Regions from separate parts of the Lysinibacillus sp. NPDC096212 genome, predicted to be linked through region 1. Evidence: riboswitches for the same ligand, from Rfam matches in the RefSeq annotation. Region 1 holds a riboswitch; each other region holds the start of a gene.
The links. A riboswitch is a leader RNA that binds a small molecule or an ion and turns the genes downstream of it on or off. The one in region 1 is predicted to bind thiamine pyrophosphate.
Positions count from the first base shown of each region.

Region 2: it holds a riboswitch for thiamine pyrophosphate, as region 1 does, so the genes downstream of both, thiW (energy coupling factor transporter S component ThiW) here and thiT (energy-coupled thiamine transporter ThiT) in region 1, are expected to answer to the same signal.
Region 3: it holds a riboswitch for thiamine pyrophosphate, as region 1 does, so the genes downstream of both, thiC (phosphomethylpyrimidine synthase ThiC) here and thiT (energy-coupled thiamine transporter ThiT) in region 1, are expected to answer to the same signal.
Region 4: it holds a riboswitch for thiamine pyrophosphate, as region 1 does, so the genes downstream of both, ACIQ7T_RS26710 (ABC transporter substrate-binding protein) here and thiT (energy-coupled thiamine transporter ThiT) in region 1, are expected to answer to the same signal.

Region 1 is NZ_JBIWFQ010000015.1:86,184-90,703, reverse strand. It holds gene ACIQ7T_RS15635 (hypothetical protein) at 1-674, shown strand, start outside; gene map (type I methionyl aminopeptidase) at 701-1,456, opposite strand; gene ACIQ7T_RS15625 (hypothetical protein) at 1,710-1,853, shown strand; gene thiT (energy-coupled thiamine transporter ThiT) at 1,977-2,537, opposite strand; TPP riboswitch at 2,668-2,776, opposite strand; gene ACIQ7T_RS15615 (magnetosome magnetite crystal formation protein family) at 2,901-3,227, shown strand; gene ACIQ7T_RS15610 (AAA family ATPase) at 3,440-4,520, opposite strand, start outside.
Region 2 is NZ_JBIWFQ010000020.1:47,412-51,931, reverse strand. It holds gene ACIQ7T_RS18360 (MarR family winged helix-turn-helix transcriptional regulator) at 444-866, shown strand; gene ACIQ7T_RS18355 (hypothetical protein) at 1,226-1,549, shown strand; gene ACIQ7T_RS18350 (EVE domain-containing protein) at 1,565-2,044, shown strand; gene thiW (energy coupling factor transporter S component ThiW) at 2,126-2,626, opposite strand; TPP riboswitch at 2,754-2,861, opposite strand; gene ACIQ7T_RS18340 (MFS transporter) at 2,929-4,125, opposite strand.
Region 3 is NZ_JBIWFQ010000031.1:15,979-20,498, reverse strand. It holds gene ACIQ7T_RS23145 (S-layer protein) at 1-599, opposite strand, end outside; gene ACIQ7T_RS23140 (AEC family transporter) at 993-1,922, shown strand; TPP riboswitch at 2,221-2,335, shown strand; gene thiC (phosphomethylpyrimidine synthase ThiC) at 2,469-4,247, shown strand; gene ACIQ7T_RS23130 (catalase) at 4,417-4,520, opposite strand, start outside.
Region 4 is NZ_JBIWFQ010000047.1:845-5,364, forward strand. It holds gene ACIQ7T_RS26690 (TatD family hydrolase) at 1-124, opposite strand, end outside; gene ACIQ7T_RS26695 (ABC transporter ATP-binding protein) at 114-863, opposite strand; gene ACIQ7T_RS26700 (ABC transporter permease) at 841-1,611, opposite strand; gene ACIQ7T_RS26705 (thiamine-binding protein) at 1,611-1,901, opposite strand; gene ACIQ7T_RS26710 (ABC transporter substrate-binding protein) at 1,903-2,898, opposite strand; TPP riboswitch at 3,080-3,189, opposite strand; gene parC (DNA topoisomerase IV subunit A) at 3,650-4,520, opposite strand, start outside.

The DNA of each region.
Region 1 (4,520 bases):
CACTCATCCTAACCTTTTCATCCTATTTCATGAAAATAAACGATCATTCTTTTTTAGAGATCTTAAATCGTTTTCCAGTAATATTTGCACCGTTTAATGTTAGTTATATGATTTGGATTGTGGTTTACATGTTACTTGGTTATTGGTTAGTCATGAACCTAAAAAAGACATCTATTCAACAGACTGTTCTCTATAGTAGCATATGTATTATGCAGGCGTTAGCAATTGTTGTTTGGCATCACGAACTATTTATCATGTCAATTATCAGTACGTTTGCTTTAGTACTGTATTTATTTAAGTTGTACAAAACGTACCCTCTCAGCAATAATTCACTCACAGGTCGTATACCCTTCTCGATTTATTTAGCCTGGGTTACATTTAGCCTAATGACAAATGTAAGCTTTACGCTAACATCTTATCAATGGAATGGTCTTGGCCTTAGTGATCCACTTTGGGCAGTTATTTTACTAACAGTTGGAGCAGCAATAGCGCTACATATTGGATTCCATTATTTTGATATTATCTACCCAAGTGTATTTATCTGGTCCTATATCGGGGTCGCATTACATAATGGTTTTGATGAGCTACTTGTGACAACTGCAGCCTTGTTTTTATGCGGAGTGCTACTTGTCGGTATATTATTTATTAAAAAAAATCCTGCCTACCAAAAATAAATTGGTTAGCAGGATTTTTAGCTTTTTTATTGTTCATCTAGAGAAGTTAAAATAATTGGTTTGTCTTTAGTAACGATAATTGAATGCTCGATTTGAGCAACTAATGATTTGTCTGGCGTAACGAATGTCCAGCCATCACCTGACTCTACAATATGCTCCGCTTTCGCTGAGATAAATGGCTCGACTGCAAGCACCATGCCTTCTTTCATAATTGTTGAATCCCAAGCATCGTAGTAGTTTAAAATATGATTTGGCTCATCGTGTAAAGAACGACCTAAACCATGACCTGTTAGGTTCATAATCACTGTTAAATCATTGGCATATGCTTCACGCTCAACAGCTTTACCGATTTGGTTTAATTTTGATCCAGCTTTTACTTTTGTCATCGCACGGTCGAAAGCACTTTTAGCTACGCGACATAACTTTTCTTTATCCTCATAGCCATCACCAACTACAAATGAAATGCCCGTATCAGCAAAATAGCCATTTAATGAACCAGATACATCAATATTTACGATATCTCCCTCGTTAATCACACGTTTACCTGGAATACCATGTGCGACTTCCTCATTCACACTAATACATGTGTATCCTGGGAAATCATACTCCCCTTTAGGTCCAGAAATTGCTCCTGCTTCTGCAAACATACGACCTGCAATTTCATCTAATTCAAGTGTTGTTACACCTGGTTTTGTAGCAGCCTTCATTGCCTCACGAATTTCAGCACAAATACGGCCGATTTTTTTAAATGCTTCAATCTCTTCTTGCGTTTTTACAATCATTTTTAACGTCCCTTTCATCTAATGTCTATTCATTAATATAACATAACTTTTTATACAAAAAACGCTAAACGCTTTAAATATTATATGCCATCATGAATTGTAAAGTGCTGAAAAACAGGCTCTTCACTATAGCGTGGGGTTGATTTCCGTTCCGACTGGGCGCTTTGTAGCTGACGCTTTGCTTTCGCTACAGAAACACATTTGTTGCTGTCGCTTCGCTTTCGCACAGAGCAAAGCTTCCTGGGGGCGTCCGATGAGCCGCTTAGGCCAACAGGATGTTGGTCACGAAGGCGTTATCACAGGACGTGATGGTTTTAGCCTCCGTTCCTCTATTGCTAATCCCCAAAGAGTCGCCCAGTCTCCACTCCAATCAACTATATCCATGGATACGTTTTAACAAATGCCATCCCTATCTAGCTCTAAAAATCCTCCGCCTTTTGGATTCTTTTTAGGGTATAAAAGGTGGGTGTTCTAGTTTCAATAATAATAAAACCCTCCACTTATGTGAAGGGCATACTAATTATGATTTTCGTTGCATTAATTGAGGTGCTGCTGTAAATAGTAGAACACCGACAATCGCTGTTAAAATCGTTGCTGGTAGCATATATGTTCCATTGTAGATGATTGAATAAATCCACGCATTTTGATCGCCAGCATACTCTGAGAAAAATACAGCGCCCGCAATGGTATGTGCTGCATAACGTAAAAAGCCCGCTAATACAGTTCCTACAATAATATAAAGTGCCATTTTCTTTTTGTTTAAATCTTTGGCAGCATCGAGCACTGGTCGGCGAACAACGGCCGCCAAGCCTACTACTGTAAAGGCAACACCATAATCAAGTAATCCTTGTAGCCAATGTATAATATAGGCGCCAAACATTGTTTGCATCACACCAATAAGTAATCCCGTTGTCAGGCCAGGAATAAGGCCCCAGCGGAATGCTATTAAAATTATTGGTACCATCACTAGACTAACAGAGCCGCCTTGTGCCCATACTTTAAAGGAAACCTGATCTAGTACAAGGCCAATCGCTGCGAATATCGCAATCTCCACAAGCATTAAAAGTTTTTTATTGTCCATAAATATTCTCTCCTTTGTTCCGATGTAGGATACAAGAGCAGGAATAGAAATCAGTTGGCAAATATGTCCCTATCTGGCATCAATAAAGATAAAAAAACGATGCCAGGACAGAGCCTCACATCGTAAAAGTGTCGGTTTCTATCCACAATCCCTACGCAAGTGTTAACTTACAGGTTCGAAGAGTCAAGGCATTACGTGCCCAGTCTCAGCTGACATCATCAGCTCCCCTTGTGGTCGTTACATCTTAATTTAATTGAACAACCTCATTGTACGCAAACACTGTTACGATTACAACCTCTTCCACATTTTTTTTTGAAACTTTATCGTTTTTCATGCGTAAATATTAAAAAAGGAGGTACTACTATGGAGAACCAAAAAATTTTATCTGCCTTTAGTTATCTCAGTATTTTATTCGCACCCTTTATTGTGCCATTAGTCGTTTACTTTGTTACAAAAGATAGCGACGTAAAGAGGCACTCTATTCGAGCACTGATTTCGCATATAATTCCAGTCGCATTCGGAATCATATTCTTTGCAGTCTTTGTCTTCTCAACTTTATCATTCAACACCAATTTTGACGGTAGTAATAATTTTCTTATCATTTGGTTTGCTTCATTCGCAATTTACATTCTCGTTTCATTAGGAGTCGTTATTTGGAATATTGTTCAGGCTGTTCGCGTGATCCGATAAGTTTCATCTCAACCTCTCCTTAAACAGATAGTACTTAAGGAGCTGTTATTTTGTGAAAGTATCTAAAGTTGTTAAAACCGCTGTAAAATTAGCACCTATCGTTATCCCGATTGTCAAAAAAGTAATCGCTGCAAAAAAAGGAACAAATCCTAACGTAACAAAAAAATAACAAAAAAGGCGTATTTCCATATAAACAGAAATACGCCTCTTTGTTATTTCACTTCAAAATATGTTTGACTGTGACCGTTCATTGCTTTTTCAACATGCAACACAGCAGGCATTGTAGCTTTTAACTCTGCAACGTGTGAAATGACTCCAATCATGCGTCCGGAATCTTGTAAATCAATAAGCGTATCAATCGCCTTATTTAATGCTTCTTCATCGAGAGAACCGAAGCCCTCATCAATAAACATCGTTTCAATGCGGATATTACCTTGAAAGCTTTGAATGACATCTGCCATCCCAAGGGCAAGACTTAAAGAAGCATTAAACTTTTCTCCCCCTGATAGTGTTTTCACATCTCGTAATTGATCTGTATAAGCATCATACACATCTAGTCCAAGCCCACTTTGCTTAGCATGCTTTTCTAAGCGATCAGAACGTCGTAGCTCAAATTGACCGTTGGATAAATGATAAAGCCGGACATTTGCTGCCTCTGTAATTTTATCTAAATAATTGATTTGAATATAACGCTCAAAAGACAGCTTTTTCGCATTCTGTCCATTTAACATTGCATAGAGCTCCTTCACTCGTCCTGCCTCTTTTTCAAGTAAATGAATCTCCCGTTCGGTCTCCTCAACTTTTTCGATAAAGTCTACACAAGCCTTCGCAAATCCTTCCATTTGCTGCAATACTTTGAAGGCTTCCTCATATGTGACACGCAGCATCCCTAGCTTTTCTTCCATTACCGTTAAATCTTGTTTCTCTTGCCCTTTAAGGTGCTTCTCGCCCTCAGTAATTTGTACCTGTAATGTGTGGATTTGTAGTGCATAATCATTGCAAGCCTTCCGTAAAGCTTCTATTTGCAGCATGCTTCGCTTCCCAGTAGCAAATTCTTCATAGTTTTCAAAGCCCGCTTCCGTCATACTTACTGAAAATTGCTCGCGCTTTTCATCCATTTTCAGCTTTAATTCCTCAAATGCCTGTTTCGCTATTTCTACGGTCATTCTAGCATTATTTGCTGCTTCCTTGGCAGATTGCAGACTTTGTTGGCTAATATTCCACGCGGTTTGTAATGCAACCTTTTGTGACCCTATATCAGCGATTGCCTGTTTCAATGCTTGCAGCGTCGTA
Region 2 (4,520 bases), on a different contig from region 1:
TTTGTCATTCTATTTTAGAGTTATCACCAAAAGATCGGAATGACATTTGTTAAAGCATATACCATAAATAATTAGTTGATTGGAGTGGAGACTGGGCGACTCCTTGGGGATTAGCAATAGAGGAACGAAGGCTAAAACCATCACGTCCTGTGATAACACCTTCGTGACCAGCATCGTGCTGGCCCGAGACCCTGCAGCGAAGCGAATGTTTTCTGTGCGAAAGCGTAGTGCTAACGTAGCGGCAGCAACAAAGCGCCCAGTCGGAACGGTAATCAACCACCATATGATGATGAGTTTTAGATTTCTACTTTTGTGAAACTAGAGATCTTTTTTTGTGATAAGAAAAATTTTCCTTGTAAATAATATGCACGAATGTAATAATGGATGATAGTAATAAAATATTACTATCACTTTTAAGTACTATGGATTTTGGAGGTTTGGACATGACCAATATAATGAATTCTTTTGGGTTTCTTAGTTTTAAATTAGCAGAGGCTTTGGAGGAAAACCTCGAGAAATATATTAGTGAAAAATATCAAATGAAATCCAGAGAAGTCGGGATCATGATTGCTGTAAAAGAAAATAAACTTAGTCAAATTCAAATAGGGCAGATTTTAAAGTTAGATAAAAATAGTGTCCGCTTTTTTATCGATGGTCTAGAAGAAAGAAATTATGTTTATAGGGAGAAAAATCCAGAAAATAGAAGAGAGAATTTAATATGCCTTACGGAACATGGTGAAAATTTGGCAGAAGATTTATTGAAGACCCTTTCGATTTCTGAGAATGAAGTGTTAAACGTACTATCATTGGAAGAAAAAGAGCTGTTGAAAAGCATATTGAAAAAAGTATATGAAAATCGTGAATAGGGTTTAACTTCTTTCAGCAACCTGCTGAAATAGAGGAACTCAGTCTAAGAACGCCACGTCCTGTGGCAACGACTGAGTGACCAACTTCGTGTTGGCCTAAAGCCTCCGGCGGATGTCACGGATTCGGAAAGGAGTTAATAAAGGATGTTAGCCTAAAACCATCGCATCCATGCGATAACGGCTAACTGACCTGCAACGGTGCCACTTCCGCTACGCTTTCGCACAAAAAACATCTGCAGGCCTAAGCACAAAGCCGAATCCGGACGCATTGTTTATCTGTGCGAAAGCGAAGCGACAGCAACAATTATGCCGAGGCATAATTGATAACCATATCAATAAAAAAGAAAGAGTGATGAGAAATGAAAGCAGTAGAGGTTATGAAGGAGTATTTGAGAAGAGCGCAAGAAGAGGGTCAGGATTTATCTGATATGTATGTAGATCATGGAGAATTAAAAAATTTTAAAGGTGAAATTTTTAAAGGAAGAAAAGAAATACAAAACTTTTACACGTCACCTATGCCAAAAGGCTTTAAATTAACTATCCAAAATATTGATGGTGATGATACAGAATGTATTGCTACAGTTTTAACTACTTGGGATGGTTTGCCAAACCCAGTGATTCTGGAAGAAAGGTTGATTCTTGAAAATGAAAAAATAAAATCGTTGGCGATGATTCCAAAATAAAAGGGGGCGGAAGCTATGTCATTAAATCCTAATAAAAATTCCCTTCCTACACCTGAAAGAGACACGAAATATTGGATTGGTGTGGTATCTCTTAATCATGTGCAAAAAGGGGTTGAGGGAGGATTCGGCCAGCTATGCCATGGTAAAGAAAGACCTTTGAAACGAATGCAAAAAGGAGACTGGATCATTTATTATTCTCCTAAAAGAAGTCTAGATGGTAATGAGCCTGTAAGAGCATTTACCGCAATTGGAAGAGTGAAGGACGAGCGAATATACGAGTTCCAAATGGCAGAAAATTTTATTCCTTTTAGAAGAGATATAGACTTTTATAAAGATGCAAAAGCTGTGCCAATAAAAAGGATCTTAGATTATTTAGAGTTTGTAGAGGACAAATCCAAATATGGCTATAAATTTAGATTTGGTCATTTTGAAATAAGCAAAAAAGACTTTTTATTAATTGCTCATGAAATGGGATTACCGTTGAAGTATGGGTGAATTAGGTTGGAACAAAAAACGTTACTTTCTTAATTAATTGTCATTAAAGAAAGTAACGTTTTTAAATTGCTGTAAATCAAGTTATTTAAGCTGAGTGTTAAGGTTAGTTACAAATACTGTCTTACGCAAATTGCTAGCAACGACAATGCCTAGCATAGCACCAATGGTACTTGAAGTTAAAAAGGCTGGCATGAAAAATAAAGCAGCAACGGATGTCCCCATTAATAAATGCGCGTAAGGTACTGCGATAAGTGAGGCAATGATACCTGTCCCCAACATTTCACTGACTCCTGCAAGCCATTGCTTACCGCTGTATTTATAGGCAAGAGCTGCACATAGAGCGCCAATAACACTGCCAGGTATAGCTAGTAATGAGCCTGTGCCTGTTAAAATACGAATAATGGCTGTGACAAAGGCGACCATAACAGTAGGCACTGGACCAAGAATGATAGCACCGATAACATTAATGGCATGTTGGACAGGGTAGGCACGCGCAATCCCCGTTGGTATTGAAACGAAGGTAGAACCTGCTACGGCAATTGCTACTAATAAGGCCATGATTGTTAATTTTCGAATTGACATAATTTCCACTCCTTTGAAATGTGAATTTTATAGTTAGCGCCGCTAAACAGGAGAGTTCCGCCGCTAAAGCGTAAAAAAGCCGCTTCCTAAAAAACAATAGGAAGCGGCCTTGTATCTACATAGTAAAAAGCAAGTGTCGGCACTTCCCTCCGCTAGTGTGAACTAGATCAGGTTCAAAGGGTCCGTATATGATAATATACGTCTCAGCCTTTTAAAGACTCCCCTAGTGGTAATTAATAGAATTTTTAGTTTTTCACATATTAATGTAGCATACTACTAAAAATAGTCAATAACTTTTCAGACTATTTTGTATCAGGGTGCATAAGATGTGGTGCTTTTTTCATTGTCCAAATAAGGGCAAGGAAGAAACAAGCCATTAAAATAATAGACCCGAATATATAAGGACTGTTCATATTCCAATCGAATAATATACCTGCTAGAGCTGGACCAATCATATTACCAAGACTCATATAAGCATTGTTCAGACCAGCTGCATAGCCCTGTTCATTCTCAGCAAGCTTTGAAATCAATGTGTTGACGGCTGGGCGAATCAATGTCGTAGCTGTAGAGAAGATGGTCGCTACAATTAAAATAAGTGCAAAACCAGATGCGAATAATATTAAGAAAATCGAAACGGCTGCAATAAATAAATTGACTAACACTACTTTCATTTCGCCGAAGCGATTAAACAGCGGTGTAATAACAAACATCTGTACAACAACACCAAAAGCGCCGCCCATAACTAATATAATGGCGATATCAGTAGGTGTGTAATTAAACTTGTCTGTAACAAATAATGATAATGTTGTTTGGAAGTTAGCAATCCCGAAAGAGAATACAAGCATGATAATTAGCATGACAAAATAAGGCATTCGGACTGAACGGGCCATCTGCTTTGCAAGATTATCCTGCTTCTGTGCTTTTTTAGCAGTGTTCGGTTTTGTAGCAGGCAATAAAAAGAACGATAAAATAGCTGCTAAGATAGCTGCACATCCAGCAGTATAAAACGGAAAATGCAAACTAACTTTTGAGAGGAATCCGCCAATACCTGGTCCGATCATAAAACCAAAGGACATTGCTGCCCCTATCATCCCCATACCTTTTCCGCGTTCCTCGTACGTTGTGATGTCAGCCACAAATGCCATTATAGGAGGTGCCACAAATGCAGATCCAAGGCCACCTAAAAAGCGTGCCAAGAAGAGCATCCACACATCTGTAGAAAGTCCGAATCCAATTTGTGCAAGTCCTGTTACGATAAGGCCGAAAATAATGAGATTTTTACGACCGTATTGATCGGAAAGATTCCCAGCAATTGGAGAAAATACGAATTGTGCTAAGGCGAACGTTGCAATCAACATGCCAAGTACTTGTCCTGCAGCACCAAATAGTTTTAAATAATCAGGCATGACAGGAATAATAATTCCGATACTCCCCATTGCGATAAACATATTAAACATTAAAATATACAAAGCCGCCTTGTTAGACTTCTGCTGGGTCATCGAATACCCCTTTCTTTAATCAAATATACTACAGTCTACCACAAGGCTTGTACGTTTGCTATTGACTATAAGTCTGAGATTTAGTAGTAAGGTTATGAGGATTCTATTGATCAAATAAAATAAGCGTGTTGATTTCCGTTCCGGCTGGGCGCTTTCCTGGGGGCGTCCGATGAGCCGCTTCGCTTCGCTGCAGGGTCTCATCTGTGACGCTGATCCCCAAGAGTCGCCCAGCCTCCACTCCAATCAACTTATAACATGATATAGTTTTAACAATTATCAGTCCTATCTATTAGAGATGAGTCGATAAAAGGAATCTTTTATTGATATTTTGCTTGTTTATCCATTTTTAAAAATAGTTTACCTTCAGCTAAACGAAAAAGCTGTTCTCAACGTTA
Region 3 (4,520 bases), on a different contig from region 1:
AAGTTAATGTTTGGAGATTTAATATCTTTTAGGGAAACATTTAACCAATTAATATTTCTAGTCAATAAAGGCTTAAAAGTAATTGTATCCCCAATAGCAACGTTATCAATTGTAATGGCCTTCTTCACAAGATTAGTTACAATAAGCTTATCTTTAATGTTTACATTTTGAACCTTTACATAATCCGCATTTACAGTTAGGCTTCCTTCAATTTGTGCGTCACCACCATCAAAATATACCGCTTTATTGTCAGTGCCAGCTTTAGTTAATGTTAGTTCTGTAATGCTCGTAATTTCGCCGTTTTTTACTACAATTGTAGCTTGGGCATTCTTCAATGCAGTGCTATTCGCTGTTTTAAAGAGAGGTTTCAGCGACTGACTAATTTTAAATTGGCCATTGGATGTAAGTACTTTCTCTTTAGTGACGTTGTTAATGGTAACAGTTTGCCCCTTTGTTTTGGCTGCAGCTACCTGCCCATCCATTTGAATTGAGTGGTTTAAAGATGAATCATTTGAAGCGGCATCTGCAGTTGACATTGGTGATACTAGGGTTGCTGTAATAGCAGTTGCCATAAAAGTCGTTAATACTTTATTCTTCATTTTAGTCACTCCGATCATCGTATTTAATGGATAATATATCATATATTTCTCTAATTTAGTACATAAAGGGTATATTTTACTATTTATTATTCTTAAATGAAATGTAGTCCCTTTTTCTGTATCGTTCGTTTTTAAGAATCCTTAATTATTTCAGAAAATCTGAAAGTGAAGTGCGGTTTTTTTTGCGCGAAACTTGGTAATTTGGTGCGGAAATCACGCTCATTTCAAGCGCTATAACGTTCCGAAAGATAACTTTTACCATCTATTAAAGACACTGTATTAGTTCAATGTGTTCAGAAAAAATGCCTTGATATGAGCGGTGAGTTGATTTTGAAGTACATTGACCAAGCATAAAAACAGCACTACTATAGGAGAGGGAAGGGGGACATCACTATGGTGTATCTCGGTATGATATTTTTTCAAATTGTAGCTCCGATTTTAGTGCTTCTAGTACTTGGCGCAGTTTTACAAAAGAAATTTCGCTTTAATTTAAAGGCGTTATCCCAACTTATTACATATTGTTTCATGCCAGCAGCTGTTTTTGTGAATTTATATGAAACGAGTATAGAGCTGTCTGTACTTGGGGAAGTTGCGTTATTTATCCTACTCTTTATCGGAAGCCAAATGGTGCTTAGTCACTTTCTAGCAAAGGGACTCGGTTTAGTAAAAACAGAGGCGGCAGTGTTTAAAAATAGTGTTGTCCTAATTAATTCAGGTAACTATGGTATTCCGGTTGCACAGATGATTTTTGTGACCCAGCCGATTGGAGTAGCAATTCAGGTCATTCTTGTAATATTTCAAAATATGACGACCTACACTTACGGCTTGTATAATTTAATCTCTTCAACAAAATCGGGCATGTCTATTGTGAAAGACTTCCTCAAAATGCCTATTATTCATGCACTTATTATTGGAGTGGCAATGAACTATTTTAATATTGCTATTCCACAGTTTGTAAGAATTCCGATAGATCATGTGGCAGATGGCTTTATCGCTGTAGCATTAATAACTTTAGGGGCACAACTATCCCAGCTTGAAATCAAATCCATGTTCAATAAAGTGGTATTCATTAGCTGTTTTACGCGACTAGTCATAGGGCCAACCGTAGCATTGTTTATCATTTTTGCGCTTGGTCTTGACGGTGTCGTGGCACAATCACTTTTTATAGCTAGTTCGTTCCCGACGTCGCGAAATAGCTCAAGTTTGGCATTAGAATATGACGTAGAATCGGCAACTGCTGCACAAACAGTTTTATTTTCAACGATTGTAAGCTGTATTACAGTGACAATCGTGATTTATGTAGCGGAACTGTTGTTTACCTAACTGCTAGGTGCTATTTGGAATAAGAGATGGCAGCCTCTCATTTTAAGTGGAATCTAACAAATATAAGTTTATTAGCAGAACGTGGGGCGTCCGATGAGCCGCTTCGCTTCGCTTCGCTGCAGGGTCTCATCTGTGACGCTGATCCCCGAGGAGTCGCCCAGCCTCCACTCCAATCAACTAATATACATGGCACAAGTTTTAATGAATACCATCGACAACTTTTAATGATAAGCCAAAAATAATTCAAATGAAGCTTCCATCTCTTAACAATATCTGCTACACTATCATCAAACTTAATAGCATTAACTAGGGGAGTCTGATGAGTCAGGCTGAGAGGGAAACGCATAGAGGTTTCTTGACCCTTTGGACCTGATCTGGCTCATACCAGCGTGGGAAAGTTAACCATTATTGCACTCAATGTTATTTGCAATAACTATACCTTTACATTCTTAGCCGGATCCAAATTTTTTTGGATTCGGCTTTTGTCTTTGTTTGGGTGAGCTAGATTCGGTCCTTATATAAATGTAAAAGGGAGCGAAGTAGTTTATGACAACAGTTAGCGACAAGAATATTACGATTATGTCTAGTTTTGAAGGAAGTAAAAAAGTTTACGTAGAAGGATCTCAATCAGATATTTTAGTGCCAATGCGTGAAATTGCTCTAAGTCCAACGACAGGAAGCTTTGGTGAAGAGGAAAATGCGCCAGTACGTGTTTATGATACGAGCGGCCCGTACACTGATCCTGCGTATAAGGTGGATATTACGAAAGGATTGCCAGCTTTATGTAGTGCATGGATCAAAGAACGCGGTGATGTTGAAGAATACGAAGGTCGTACTATCAAGCCAGAAGATAATGGATTCCGTAAAGCTGATGATCCGCGAATGAATGAAAATGTTTTTCCGGAATTATCTAGAAAGCCTTTACGCGCGAAGAAAGGTAAAAATGTAACACAGCTTCACTATGCACGAAAGGGAATTATTACTCCAGAAATGGAATTTGTAGCGATACGTGAAAATATGGACCCGGAATTTGTGCGCTCAGAAATCGCTGCAGGACGTGCTATTTTGCCATCTAATATTAATCACCCTGAGGCAGAGCCGATGATTATTGGACGTAACTTCCACGTGAAAATTAACGCCAATATTGGCAATTCAGCAGTGTCATCCTCTATTGCAGAAGAGGTAGAAAAAATGACGTGGGCTACACGCTGGGGTGCTGATAACATTATGGATTTATCTACTGGTAAGCATATTCATACGACACGTGAATGGATTATCCGTAATGCCGCGGTGCCAGTAGGAACGGTGCCGATTTATCAAGCGCTAGAAAAAGTAAATGGTGTGGCAGAGGATTTAACGTGGGAAGTGTATCGTGATACGTTAATCGAACAGGCTGAGCAAGGTGTTGATTACTTCACGATTCATGCAGGGGTATTACTGCGCTATGTGCCATTAACGGCTAATCGTGTAACAGGCATAGTGTCCCGTGGAGGCTCGATTATGGCGCAGTGGTGTTTATATCATCATCAAGAGAGCTTTTTATATACTCATTTTGAAGAAATCTGTGAAATTATGAAAACCTATGATGTAGCCTTCTCTTTAGGTGATGGTTTACGTCCGGGTTCTATAGCAGATGCAAATGATGAGGCTCAATTTGCGGAGCTAGATACGCTAGGGGAATTAACGCAAATTGCCTGGAAGCATGATGTACAGGTGATGGTAGAAGGACCAGGGCATGTACCAATGCATCTTATTAAAGAAAATATGGATAAGCAGTTAGAGGTGTGTAAGGAAGCACCTTTCTATACTTTAGGGCCGTTAACAACAGATATTGCTCCTGGCTATGACCATATTACATCAGCTATCGGTGCTGCGATGATCGGTTGGTATGGTACAGCGATGCTATGTTATGTGACGCCTAAAGAGCATCTCGGCTTACCAAATCGTGAGGATGTTCGCGTAGGGGTTATTACGTATAAAATTGCTGCACACGCGGCAGATTTAGCGAAAGGGCATCCGGGAGCACAGCAGCGTGACGATGCACTATCTAAGGCACGATTTGAATTCCGCTGGCGCGATCAATTCAATCTTTCGTTAGATCCAGAGCGTGCGGTCGAATACCACGATGAAACGTTGCCTGCAGAAGGAGCGAAAACTGCGCACTTCTGTTCAATGTGTGGACCTAAGTTTTGTAGTATGAGAATCTCACAAGATATTCGTAATTATGCAAAAGATCAAGATTTAAATACGACTGAAGCGATCCACCAAGGTATGCAGGAAAAGGCAAAGGAATTTAAAAAGGCAGGCAGTCAAATTTATCAATAATTATTAGAGCGGGCTTGTGTCTACTAGACACAAGCCTTTTTTGGTCATTAAGATAAAAAAGCTCCATGTGAAGTTGCCCTTCACATGGAGTAAAAAGTTGGATTTGGATATCAATAATAAGTGGAAAAAATCAATTATGCCTCAGCAAATGTTTGTTTGCTGAAATAAATTAAACGTTTGTTGGTTGTTTTTCGTATGGGTTTGAAAGATCCATACCTTCCAATGAAAGACCCATAGCTTTTGCTACACCTTCACCATATGCTGGATCAGCTA
Region 4 (4,520 bases), on a different contig from region 1:
TCAACGTCTTTTCACACGATGGAAGATTCATGCTAACGGCAATGACATGTTCAACTTCCTCTAGTAAAGTTGGTATATCGTTTTCCTTATACTGATCTAAATGAATATGTGCATCAATCAACATTCGCTTCATCCTTTTCTTCTGTTAAATACGTGAATAACTGTTGCTTCAAAGCCGTAAACGAAGCGGAATGACGAATTTCTTCTTGGCGTGGCCTTGCAAAAGGTACGATTATTTCCTTTTTCATTGTCGCTGGTCGTTTCGTGAGTACAATGATACGATCAGCTAAAAACAGAGCTTCCTCGATACTATGTGTAACGAATAATATAGACTTTCGATATTCCTCCCATATCGATAAAAGCCACGCCTGCATTTCAAGCCTTGTAAACTCATCAAGTGCAGAAAACGGCTCATCTAAGCATAAGATGGGCTTATCACTAACAATGGCACGAATAAACGATACACGCTGTTGCATACCCCCTGACAGCTCATTGGGATACGCATTTTCAAACGCTGCAAGCCCAACTTTGTCTAACCATTCCTTGGCCAAGTTCACGTTTGGTTTTCTATGAAGCTCCTCGACCATCGTGACATTTTCTACTATCGTACGCCATGGTAATAAACACGGCTGCTGAGGCATATAGCCAATCGTCCCTCTTTTTTTCTGGATATCTGTATCGTTTAATAAAATAGCACCCTTATCAATAGAAGTAACACCACCAATTAATTGAAAGAGTGTACTTTTTCCACTGCCTGACGGTCCGATAATCGCCACAAATTCCCCGTCCTTGACCTCAAACGATAAATTGCGAATAACCGGAAGAGCATCAAAGGATTTATCAATGTTTTGAATGCTTAGCATGGAGTCCTCTCCCCTTCACAACAAGTTTTTCTAACAATTGTATAGCACTAAATAATAGTAAACTTAAAAATACGATAGCAAAAATAGCTACAAACACGCGATCCGTTCGAAATGAAGATTGTGCTAATGTCATATAAACACCAATCCCCATTTTCGCACCTAACCATTCCGCAATGACAGCTCCCATGACGCTATAGGTTGCCGCAATCTTTACGCCTGAAAAAATCGCTGGATACGCATAAGGCCATTCAAGCTTCCAAAAGGTTTGTGCTTTCGTTGCACCAATCATCCTAAAATAATGCTTCAGCTCAGGCGAAGTTTGACGAAAGCCATCCATTGCCGAAATAACAATAGGGAAAAAGCACACAAGACAAATAATAATGAGCTTTGGCAATAAACCGAAGCCAAACCATATGATTAAGAGTGGTGCTAGAACGAGCACCGGGACATTCTGTGACATAATCAGAATAGGATAAAATAGCTCCCGCACAAACGTAAAACGATGTAATAGCACGGCAACCGTTAGCCCACATACTATCCCGATAGCTAGACCAAGAAGTGCTAATTGAACAGTCGCTAAAGCATGTGGCACAAACGTCTCATACGATTGAAAACCTTCTTTCAAAATGGCACTCGGTGCAGGCAAAAGCCAATGTGGAGTATCAGCAAAGCGGACAATTAGTTCCCATATGAATAAGAGGAAGGCGATAAAAATTATCGTCCTTCCTTGTTTGAAAGCTTGCCTCATCACTGGTATTTCTCCGTCAATGTACCCATTGTAATACCAGATGGCTGATATAAAATTTTCACTTGCGTGATGACATTGATCGCGCCCAGCTCAATCATCTTGTCATTCATTTTTTCAATGATTTGTAATAAAACCGGTAGCTCACCTTCCATTGTCGTTTCTAACGGGTGCACTTCATATTTAACTCCTGAAGCGTCGATAACCGCAATCGCTGCATCGACATATGGGATCACATCCTCATATTTTTCAGTTTTCGGGATAATTTGTACACTTATTAATGAGTTTGCCATATTACTTTGTCTCCTTTTTCGGTAAAAAGTCGTTTGTAAATGCTTGTACTGCGTTAAATTCGCCCTCTAAAACTTTGTTGCTGGCCATCCATTTCGCGTAGTTTTCCCAGACAGCTAGCTTTTGCTCGCCCCATTGTTTAGCGTCGTCTTGATACTTATCTGCTAGCCATTCCTGACTTTTATGCACAAGGTTTTTATCTAAATCAGGTACAGCTTCTAGTAAAATATCAGCTGCCTCATTCGGATGTATTATCGCATATTCATAGCCCTTTGCTGCAGCAGCGACAAATGCTTTGACCGTCTCAGGATCATCCTTAATCATTTTTTCATTTGTAGCGAGTACAGGCGTGTAATAATCTAACTGATCACTATAATCTGTTAAATATAGCATGTTCAGTTTTTCGCCACGTAGTTCTGCTTCGATACCTGTCCATGCATAATAGATCCACGCAAAATCAATATCTTTTTTCATCATTGTGAAGAAATCTATATCGCCTGCATTGACAATATCTAACTTATTAATATCCGCATTTTCTGTTTGCATAAGTGATTGTAGTACAGCCTTTTCAAGTGGTGCACCCCAGCCACCGTATGTTTTACCTTCAAAATCCTTTGGTGACGAAATGCCTTTTGATGCAATGGATGCGAAGCCAGAAGTATTATGCTGAATAATCGCTGCAATCGATACTAAAGGTACATCTTGCACACGGGCCTGTGTAATCCCTTCCTGATAACTTACGCCAAACTGAGCCTTGCCAGACGCCACAAGCTGATCAGCACCTGTTTCGCCAGGTAATAAAATATCGACATCTAAGCCTTGCTCCTTAAAGAAGCCAAGTTTTTTCGCAACATATAAACCTGTATGATTTGTGTTCGGTGTCCAATCGAGAACGACTGATACTTTTGTTAATCCCTTAGTATCCTTTTTATCCTCTTTTTCGCTACAGCCCACTAATGTTAACAGTGTAGCCAACAGGATCAATAACCATTTTTTCATGCTGAATCCTCCAAGTAAAGTAGTGTGAAATTGTTCATAAATGAATGTGTTTACCAGAAGAAAGCGTATTCACGGTCTGTTTACACCCAAACCCAAAGTCTGTGCATGAATAAAAGTCTGAAAACATAAAAAACGCCTAGGATTCCTCCCAGACGTTTTGTAATCAATATCAAAAACTTTTACTTTTTGAATAGATGTTCCCTACGCTGGTACGAGCCAAATCAGGTTCAAAGAGTCAGCGTCTATCGGACACAATCTCAGCTGGCAACACCAGCCCCCCTACATTCTTTCCATATGAACTTTTCGTGATTATTATACCCATATCTATCCGTAAATGACAAGGCTCTGTTTTCTGAAAGCCCCGTAAATATAATTTAAAGCCTCATCTTTCTCTTCAACAATTCCATTTCCTGAGAATATTCACCGTTTTTTTGGTAAAACATTTTTTATTTAAAAGGAATCCCCTCCTGAAATCAAGAAGCGGTATATTGTTCGAAGTTTTAATAGGCACTGTTAAATACTATTGTTGATAATCAAATCAAGAACCTTTTGTGGTTTTTAATTTTTGCTTTTAGTAGTAAGACGTTGAATAAGAATCAGTAATCTTCATAACAACTTACTTGTAAAGCTACACCCGATTCACCAATTTGCCTAAAAACTTTATTGTCACTATACACCTACCCTTTCTTTTGATTAGACTATATAGAAAAAAAGCCCAGCTCTCTAAGGAGCATGGGCTATAAAATCAGTTTTATTTCTCTTCTTTTTTGACCGTAAAGACATGTGAAATAGCACCGTCTGTAGCTATATCCACTTTAAAGGAGCCATTGGAATGGCGATCTGCTCGAGTTAATGCTTGTACATCAAGGATCTCTTGCACGCCTTTTTCCGTTTCGATTGTTAGCCGTTCCTCATCAGTTACCTTGACTACAGCCACGATACGATGTGGGTTCGCTTTTAATTCTGTTAACACTTTTAAGCCACGTTTTGCACGACTCGTCATCTCTACCTCGGCAACATTCATTTTCTTCACCGCACCACGATGTGTCACAATCGCAACATATGCCGTGGCATTTGGCGGTAAAACATTGATGCCGACTAATGCTTCTCCGTCTTTCAGCGTAATCCCTTTGACACCGCCTGTTTTCACACCCGTTACTGGCAATTCCTCCATTGGGAAACGAATAGCATAGGCAGTATCTGTTGTTAACATTAGTTCTACTTCGTCTGTCACGATACCTGCAAAAATCATTTCATCGCCTGACTTAACATTCATCGTTTTGATTGGTTTAGAATAACGTGTAACAGCATAATCTGCTACAGGTGAGCGTTTAATTTGTCCATCTTTCGTAGCCGTTAAAATATACGTATTGGCCTGTTCAAATGTCTCAAAACCATATACAGCAATAATAGATTCATCTTCCCCTGTCGGCACAATACTAGAAATATGCTGACCAAGATCCTTCCAACGAATATCAGGTAGTTCATGGACAGGCTGATAAATATAATTGCCTCGGTTTGTGAATAGTAATAGATGATGCTGCGTATTTAAATTCTCTTCATATAACAAATAATCGGAATCCTTCATCGCAAAATCCTGACCATTCGAAGCTGCATGTGAA